Regions from separate parts of the Micromonospora sp. NPDC007230 genome, predicted to be linked through region 1. Evidence: riboswitches for the same ligand, from Rfam matches in the RefSeq annotation. Region 1 holds a riboswitch; the other holds the start of a gene.

Region 1 (4,498 bases):
ACGCCGTCGACACGAAGAGCCGCACCCTGGCGACGGGGTTGCGGCCGGCGTCCACGCCGCGGGCCCGCCGGGCCATGCTGATCATCCGCCACTCCTGTTCGAGCAGCGGTACCAGCCGGAACGCGGCCAGCGCGCCGATGGCGAACCGGGCCGGGGCCTTCGCGTTCTGGATCAACGCGTCGGCCAGGTCGGTGGGGTCGGTGGTGGCGAAGACGAGGATCCCGGGCAGCGCCACCGCGAGCATCCGCAGCACCAGGCCGAGCGCCGTGAGCAGCACCCCTTCGGTCACCAGGATCGGACCGGCCTCGGCCAGCACCCGGCCGGACCGGTCGGCGGCGAAGAGCACCAGGGTGACCAGGATGCCGCCGGCGCTGGCCAGCAGCGGCCAGCCCCGCCGGGCCAGCATCCGGTAGCGGATGCCGAACAGCGGCAGCACCACCAGCTCGATCGCGATGGCGATCGCCGGGGCCACCGGGTCCAGGGTGGCGATGAGGACCAACGAGAAGACCAGCGCGGCGGCCAGCTTCGCCACCGGGTTGCGGCGGGCCAGCGGCGCGCCGGGCCGGGCCACGGGCTCCACGCTGATCATGCGCGCTCCCCGCTACAGGTCGGGACGGTGGCGGTCATCGGCGGTCCAGGGCGACGGTGCGGTCGGCGAGCGCGGCGACGAAGTCCGGGTCGTGGGTGACCGCGACGATGCCGTGGCCGGCGTCGCGCAGCTCGGCGAAGAGGTCGACCAGTTCCGACCAGGTCCGCCGGTCCTGGCCGAAGGTGGGCTCGTCGCAGATCAGCAGGCGCGGCGCGGTGGCCAGGGCGGTTGCCACGCTCAGCCGCCGCGCCTCCCCGCCGGAGAGGGTGTACGGGTTGGCCCCGGCGAGCCGGGCCAGCCGCAGCCGGTCCAGCAGCCCGTCCACGGTGGCCCGTACCGCCGCCTCGGGCTCGCCGGTCCGGCGCGGGCCGAGCGCCAGTTCGTCGTAGACGGTGCCGGTGACGAACTGGTGCTCCGGATCCTGGAAGACCGAGCCGATCCGCCGGGCCAGCAGGGGCGCGCGCCAGCGGTGCGGGGGAGTGCCGGCGTCCTGCCCGGCCAGGGCGGCGGTGGCGGTGGCCGTACCGGTGCCGGGGCGGAGCAGGCCGCCGAGGAGCAGGGCCAGGGTGGACTTGCCGGCGCCGTTCGGGCCGAGGACGGCGAGCGCCTCGCCGGCGCGTACATCGAGGTCGACGGGGGCCAGCCGGGGCGGCAGGCCGAGCCGGTCGGCGGTGAGCAACCGGTCGCCCGGCGGTGCGGTGGCGTGCCGGGGCGGCACGGTGCGACCCGGCACCCAGACCCCGGCAGCGGCGAGCGCGTCGCCCTGCGCGGAAAAGACCGCGTCGGGCGGCCCGTCGGCCCGCACCCCGCCGCCGGCCTCCAGCACCACCACCCGGTCGACCAGCGGCAGGGCCTCGGCGACCCGGTGCTCGACCAGGATCAGCGTGGTGTCCGCGTCGAGCGCGTCCGCGACGGCCTGCCGGACCAGCGCGGCGCCGGCCGGGTCGAGGTTGGCGGTGGGCTCGTCGAGCAGCAGCAGCCCGGGCCGCGGGGCGAGCACCCCGGCGAGGGCGAGCCGCTGCTGCTCGCCGCCGGAGAGTGTCGCGGTGGGCCGGTCCCGGTGGTACGGGAAGCCGACCCGGCGCAGTGCCGCGTCCACCCGGGGCCAGATCTCCTCGGCGGGTACGCCCCGGTTCTCCAGCCCGAACGCGACGTCGTCGCCGCAACGGGCCATCACCAGTTGGGTCTCCGGGTCCTGGAAGACGATGCCGACCTGTTCCCGGGCCTTGCGCGGGTCGAGCCCGTCGATCTCGACGGTGCCCTCCTGCTCGCCGGAGTCCTCGGGCAGCAGCCCGGCGAGCGCCGCCAGCAGGGTGCTCTTGCCCGCCCCGGACGCCCCCAGCAGCAGCACCCGCTCCCCGCGCTCGACGCGCAGGTCCACCCCACGGACGGCCCACCCCTTCCGCCCGGCGTGCCGCCACCCGAACCCCCGCAGCACCACCCCACTCACACCCACACCCCTCCCACCCCACCCCACCCCGGCCTGCCCCACCCCGCCCCGTCGATCATGAGGTTGGCGGCAGTTTCAGAGATCCACATCGCCGTCAACCTCATGATCAACATGATCGGCTCGGGCGGTCAGACGGCGGCGCGTTCGCGGCCGGCGGGGAAGCGGTCGAGGACGCCGGTGTTCGCCAGGGCGCGGGTCAGCGCGACGCCGCCGAGGCCGGCCACGACCAGTGCGCTGACGGCGGTGATGAGGATGTACGGCAGCCGGAAGCTGCCCCACGCGGTGTCCGGGTACCAGACGAAGACGTCGTAGATCGCGGCGGCCAGGCCGGCCAGGGTGGCGGCCAGCAGCGAGACCGGGAGCCGGTAGGTGCGGTAACCGAAGAGCGCGAAGGCCAGTTCGCCCGCCGCCGCCTCCAGCGGGCCCTGCACCACCAGGGTCCAGCCCCAACTGCTGCCGAGCGCGACCGACACCAGCGCGGCGACGGTCAGCGTGAAGAACGCGGCGCCGGGCTTGCGGATGATCAGCGCGCCGAGCACGGCCGGCACCAGCCACACGCCGTACAGCGCCGCCCGGCCGGGCAGCGGGATGGCGTCCGCCGGCCCGTTCCAGAGCAGGCCCCACGCCCAGAAGATGACGCCGAACGCCACCCCGAGCACCGAGGCGATGACGATGTCGATGGTGCGCCACCGGTTGCCGGTTGGGTGAGTCATGGTTGCTCCCAGTTCGTCGAGGGTGAACCAGGAGAAGACGCACGCCGCGTCCGGATGCCCGGACGGCGGCGCGGCTGGAGGTCGACCGAACTCCCTGCGCTGGCATTACCCAGATCAGGTTCGAGGGTCTGCGGGCACCTGCCCGCACTCTCAGCGCTGTGCGCTCCCCTGTCGGATGTGAAGTTGTCTGCGGCAGACGCTAGCACCGGTGCCCGCCGCCGGCACAGCAGGGCGAGCGGTGCCGGTCCGGCTGGGTAGGCTGCCGATCATGCGGGTCGACGCGCGAGGTCTGACGTTCGAGGTACGCACCGGCGGTCCCGAGGACGGCGATCCGATCCTGCTGCTGCACGGCTTCCCGCAGCACGGCGGCGAGTGGGACGAGGTGGTGCCCCTGCTGCACGCGGCCGGGCTGCGCACGTACGCGCTCGACCAGCGGGGCTACTCGCAGGGCGCCCGGCCGACGTCGGTCGAGGCGTACCGGATCCCGGAGCTGGTGGCGGACGCGGCCGGCGTGCTCGACACGCTCGGCGTCGAGGCCGCGCACCTGGTCGGGCACGACTGGGGCGCGATCGTGGCCTGGAGCCTGGCGGCGGTGCACCCGGAGCGGGTCCGCAGCCTCACCGCGGTCTCGGTGCCACACCCGGCGGCGATGGCCCACGCGCTCGCCACCGACCCGCGACAGAAGGCCCGCTCCGCCTACATCACGCTGTTCCGCAAGCCCGGTAAGGCGGAGCGGGTGCTGCTCGCCCTCAACGCCGTCGCGCTGCGCCGGATGCTCGGCGGGGTGGGCGACCCCGCGCAGGTGGCCCGCTACGCCGACCCGATGTGCGAGCCGGGTGCGCTGACCGCCGCGCTGAACTGGTACCGGGCGATGACCGGGGCGGACCTGAAGGCCGTCGGGCCGGTCAGCGTGCCGACCACCTTCGTGTGGAGCGACCGGGACATCGCGATCGGCCGCACCGCCGCCGCGGCCTGCGCACCCCAGGTGACCGGCGACTACCGCTTCGTCGAGCTGCCCGGCGTCACGCACTGGATCCCGGACGAGGCGCCCGCCCCGCTGGCCGCCGCGATCCTCGCCCGGGTGGGCCGATGATCGCCGGTGCCGCGCCGGCCCGGCCGCACACCCGCGCGTCGCTCGCCGCCCAGTTCCGCGCCCTCGGCGTACGCCCCGGCGGGACCGTCCTGGTGCACGCGTCCCTGCGCCCGCTGGGCTTCCTCTGCGGCGGCCCGGAGGCGGTCGTGCTCGCCCTGCGCGACGTGCTCGGCCCGGCCGGGACCCTCGTGGTGCCCACCCACACGCCGGACAACAGCGATCCCGCGGGCTGGACCAACCCGCCGGTGCCGGCCGACTGGTGGCCGGTGATCCGGGACGAGCTGCCCGGCTTCGACCCGGCGGTCACGCCGAGCCGGTTCATGGGCGCCCTCGCCGAGCTGGTCCGCACCTGGCCCGGCGCGCGGCGCAGCGACCACCCGCACGTCTCGTTCGCCGCGCTGGGGCCGGCGGCCGACCGGGTCGTCGCCGACCACGCGCTCGCCGACATGCTCGGCGAGGGCTCCCCGCTGGCCCGCCTCTACGAGCTGGACGCCGACGTGCTGCTGCTCGGGGTGGAGCACGACAGCAACACGTCGCTGCACCTGGCCGAGTACCGGCAGCCGGCGCCGCCCCGGCAGCGCTGCGGCGCGGCCGTGCTGACCGGCGACGGCGGCCGGGCGTGGGTGTGGTGGGACGACATCCGCCTGGACGAC
Region 2 (4,498 bases), on a different contig from region 1:
GGCCTGCGAGCGGTTCGGCCTGGGCATGCTGCCGTTCTTCCCGCTGGCCAACGGCCTGCTCACCGGCAAGTACCACCGGGGCGAGGCGCCGCCCGCCGGCAGCCGGCTCTCCGGCGGCGGCCGGTACGCCGAGCGGCTGGCCGCCGCGGACTGGGACACCATCGAGGCGATCGAGGCGTACGCGGCGGAGCGTGGGATCTCGATGCTCCAGGTGGCCATCGGTGGACTCGCCGCCCGCCCGGCGGTGACCTCGGTGATCGCCGGTGCCACCACGCCCGAGCAGGTACGCGCCAACGCCGAGGCGGGTGCCTGGCAGCCCACCGACGAGGACCTGGCCGCCCTCGACGCCATCCTCTGACCCGACCCCGCACACCCGCTGCCCCGGCGCCGTCCCACGGCACCGGGGCAGCGCGCTGTCCGCCGCTCGGCGCACGCCGGTGAGTGGAACGCCATGGAGGTTTCCCGCGGCGTTTGACCTCCATGGCGTTCCACTGACGCCTCGCCGGTCCGGAGACGACAGCGGTGGGCGGGTGGTGGTGGCCGGGGCGATCAGCGGGCGACGAGGGTTGCGCCGCGTTCGCGGAGGGCCTGGGCGACCAGGGCGACGGTGTGGGCGGGCCGGCGCAGCACGTCGTCGGCGGTGAAGCGCAGCACCAGCCAGCCGGCCGCCCGGAGGGCGTTCAGCCGGGCGACATCCTGGCGGAAGTGCGCGCGTTTCCGATGGTGGTCGCCGTCGTACTCAACCGCAACGCGGAGTGCCGGCCAGGCGAGGTCCACTCGCCCGACGAAGCGTCCCCGGGCATCGAGCACGTCGTGCTGGGCGGTGAGCGGACCCAGCCCGGCGTCGAGCAGGAGCAGCCGGAGCCGGGTCTCCATCGGTGACTCGCTGAGCGGCTCCGCCAGCGCCAACACCTCCCGCAGCAACGGCATCCCTGGCCAGCCGGGGCGCGCGGCAGCGAAGACCCGCAACAAGGGCAGCTTCACCACCCGGCGGTGCAGCAGCGCCTCGACGGCTATCAGCGCGTCAGTGCGCGGGCCCTGCCGGCCAAGGTCGAAGGTGGTCCGCAGCGCCGTGGTGACGGGCAGCCCGGCGAAGCGCGTGCGGTCCGCGTCCGGCAGCACCGATCGGATCACGTGCACCCGCGGGTGCGGACGCACCCGGGCGGCCCGCGGCAGCAGGACCGTGACCGGCGCGTCCCGCGCGAGCAGGTCCGCTCCCCACAGATAGGCCGCACTGCGTCCCGCGATGGCCGAGCCGGGAGGCAGGCGGAGCGCGACGGCGTCGCACCACATGCGATGGTCGTCCAACCGGTAGCCGTCGCGGTGCACGTACACGTCGGGCAGCAGCCGTCGCCAGGCGGGGCCGCGGAGCATCGCCCAGGTGAGCTGCCCGTCTGAGACGGCGGCGCTGCCCCGGAACGGCAGGAACGACAAGCGTCGCGGGACGCGCGCGGATGCGGGCATCAGGACAGCATGGTGTGACCGGGTGAGCACAGGCTGTCCGCGCCCTCCACAGCCGACGGTGGGTGGGAAAAGTGCCACCCGCCCTTGGCGGATCCGCGGCGGACGTCGTACGGTAGGCCACAAGTGACCCACGGGAGCCCGGTGCACCGGGCTGAGAGGGGGGCTGCAGCCCCCGACCGTCGAACCTGATCCGGGTAATGCCGGCGCAGGGAGGAGTGTTGCCGTGCCGTCCCTGGGACGTCTGCATCTGATCACCGACACCCGGCCGGGGCGGGATCCGCTCGCCGTGCTGCGGGCCGCCCTGCCGGTGGCCCGCGCCGAACTGGTCGTCCAGGTCCGGGTGGTGGACGACGCCACCGACCGGGAGGCGTACGAACTGGCCCGCCGGGTGGTCGCGCTGTGCCGGCCGTACGGGGCGACCTGCCTGGTCAACGACCGGCTGCACGTGGCGCTCGCGGTGGACGCGGCCGGTGGCCACGTCGGCGCGGACGACCTGCCCGTGGCAGCCGCCCGTCACGTGCTCGGCTCCACCGCCGTGCTCGGCGCCACCGCTCGGGAACCGGGGGCCGCCGTCGCGGCGGTCGCCGCCGGAGCCAGCTACCTGGGCGTGGGCCCCTGCCACGCCACCGCCACCAAGGCCGGGCTGCCCGACCCGATCGGCCCCCAGGGGATACGCGCGGTCGCCGGGGCGGTGGACGTACCGGTGATCGCGATCGGCGGGGTGACCGCCGCGCGGGTGCCGGCGCTGCGGGCCGCCGGGGCGTACGGGGTGGCGGTGGTCGGGGCGCTGTCCGAGGCCGCCGACCCGGCCCGGACCACCGCCGAACTGCTCGGGGCACTGGCGTGCTGACCCGGCCGGACGTCGCCATCGTGGGGGCGGGACCGGTCGGGCTGGCGATCGCGTGGCGGTGCGCGCAGCGCGGGCTGCGGGTGGTCGTCCACGATCCGGCACCGGGCTCCGGGGCGTCGCACGTGGCGGCCGGGATGCTGTCGCCGGTGGCCGAGGCGTACTTCGGCGAGCACGAGTTGACCGGGCTGCTCGCCGACTCCGCCGCCCGCTGGCCGGCCTTCGCCACCGAGCTGACCGAGGCCGCCGGCGCCGACGTCGGGTACCGCACCGACGGCACGCTGGTGGTCGGGTTGACCGCCGACGACCTGGCCGAGGCGCGCCGGCTCTGGTCGTACCAGCAGGGGTTGGGGCTGTCGATCACGCCGCTGCGTCCCTCCGCGCTGCGGGACCGCGAGCCGGCGCTGGCCCCCCGGGTGCGCGGCGGCGCGGTCGCCCCCGGCGACCATCAGGTCGACCCACGCCGGCTGGTGGCGGCGCTGCGCGCGGCCGCAGAGCGGGCCGGCGTCGCGCTCCGCCCCGCCCCGGTCGACCGACTCTCCGACGTGGACGCCCGGTTCACCGTGGTCGCCGCCGGATGCGGCGCGGCGGCGCTCACCGGGCTGCCGGTCCGGCCGGTGAAGGGGCAGGTGCTCCGGCTCCGCGCGCCCGGTGGCGGCGCGCCGGGCTTCCGGCACGTGATCCGGGGGTACGCCGACGGCGAGTCGATCTATCTGGTGCCCCGGGGCAGCGGCGAGGTGGTGGTCGGGGCGACCGTCGAGGAGCGCACCGACACCGAGGTGACCGCGGGCGCGGTGCTCCGGCTGCTCCGCGCCGCCGTCGACCTGGTTCCCGAGCTGGCCGAGTACGACCTGGTCGAGGCGTCCGCCGGGCTGCGCCCCGGTACGCCGGACAACGCGCCGATCATCGGGCCGCTGCCCGGCCGGCCGGGCGTGCTCGTCGCCACCGGCCACCACCGGCACGGCATCGTGCTCACCCCGGTCACCGCCGACCTGGTCACCGAGCTGATCGCCACCGGCGAGCCGGACCCGCTGCTCGCCCCGTTCACCCCGGACCGGTTCGTACCCGAGGAGGAGCCCAGATGGAACTGATCGTCAACGGCGCCGGGCGGAGCGTGCCCGGCGGAGCGACCGTCGCCGACGTGGTCCGGGAGGTCACCGGCCAGCGGCGCGGCCTGGCGGTCGCGGTCAACGGCGAGGTGGTGCCGCGCGGCGGCTGGTCGGCGACCGTCCTGCGCGACGGCGACCGGGTCGAGGTGCTCAGCGCCGCCCAGGGCGGGTGAGCGCCATGACCCTTGAGATCGGCGGGACCGCGTTCGGCTCCCGGCTCATCCTCGGTACCGGCGGGGCGGCCAACCTGCGCGTGCTGGAGCAGGCGATCCGCGCCTCCGGCACCGAACTGGTCACGGTGGCGCTCCGCCGGGTCGACAACGCGCCGGGCAGCGGCGGCCTGCTCGACCTGCTCGACCGGTGTGGCGTACGGGTGTTGCCGAACACGGCCGGCTGCCACACCGCGTCGGAGGCGGTGAAGGTGGCCCAGCTGGCCCGGGAGGCGTTCGACACCGACTGGGTGAAGCTGGAGGTGATCGGCGACGAACGCACGCTGCTGCCCGACGGGGTGGAGCTGCTGCGCGCCGCCGAGGAGCTGGTGGCGGACGGGTTCACCGTGCTGCCGTACACCTCGGACGACCCGGTCCTGGCCCGGCGGCTGGCCGACGTGGGCTGCGCGGCGGTGATGCCGGCCGGCGCGCCGATCGGCTCCGGCCTGGGCGTGAGCAACCCGCACCACATCCGGCTGATCCGGCAGAGCGTCGACGTGCCGGTGATCCTCGACGCCGGCATCGGCACCGCCTCGGACGCCGCGCTCGCCATGGAGCTGGGCTGCGACGCGGTGCTGCTGGCCAGTGCGGTCACCCGGGCCGCCGACCCGGTGGCGATGGCCACCGCAATGCGGTACGCGGTGGCGGCCGGACGGCTCGCGTGCGGGGCGGGCCGGATCGCCCGCCGCTTCCACGCCCTCGCCTCCACCCCCGACGAGGGAAGACCGGACCTGTGACCGCACCGTCCGGGGTGGCCGCTGGTCACCAAGCTGAAGGAGATCTTGGTAGGAAAGGGTCCCTGGAGGGGCCGGATTCTTCCAAGATCGCGTCGAGCGCCGCGCCGTCCGGCCTGGTGGTGCTGACGGACC

What was found. A riboswitch is a leader RNA that binds a small molecule or an ion and turns the genes downstream of it on or off. The one in region 1 is predicted to bind thiamine pyrophosphate.
Region 2: it holds a riboswitch for thiamine pyrophosphate, as region 1 does, so the genes downstream of both, thiE (thiamine phosphate synthase) here and ACFYML_RS29585 (ECF transporter S component) in region 1, are expected to answer to the same signal.

The regions. Positions count from the first base shown of each region.
Region 1 is NZ_JBIAFE010000026.1:98,520-103,017, forward strand. It holds gene ACFYML_RS29575 (energy-coupling factor transporter transmembrane component T family protein) at 1-589, opposite strand, end outside; gene ACFYML_RS29580 (ABC transporter ATP-binding protein) at 624-2,039, opposite strand; gene ACFYML_RS29585 (ECF transporter S component) at 2,168-2,752, opposite strand; TPP riboswitch at 2,826-2,932, opposite strand; gene ACFYML_RS29590 (alpha/beta fold hydrolase) at 3,021-3,845, shown strand; gene ACFYML_RS29595 (aminoglycoside N(3)-acetyltransferase) at 3,842-4,498, shown strand, end outside.
Region 2 is NZ_JBIAFE010000001.1:156,173-160,670, reverse strand. It holds gene ACFYML_RS00755 (aldo/keto reductase) at 1-358, shown strand, start outside; gene ACFYML_RS00750 (endonuclease domain-containing protein) at 550-1,464, opposite strand; TPP riboswitch at 1,586-1,693, shown strand; gene thiE (thiamine phosphate synthase) at 1,688-2,314, shown strand; gene thiO (glycine oxidase ThiO) at 2,308-3,402, shown strand; gene thiS (sulfur carrier protein ThiS) at 3,393-3,593, shown strand; gene ACFYML_RS00730 (thiazole synthase) at 3,590-4,366, shown strand; partial or broken gene ACFYML_RS00725 (thiamine phosphate synthase) at 4,453-4,498, shown strand, end outside.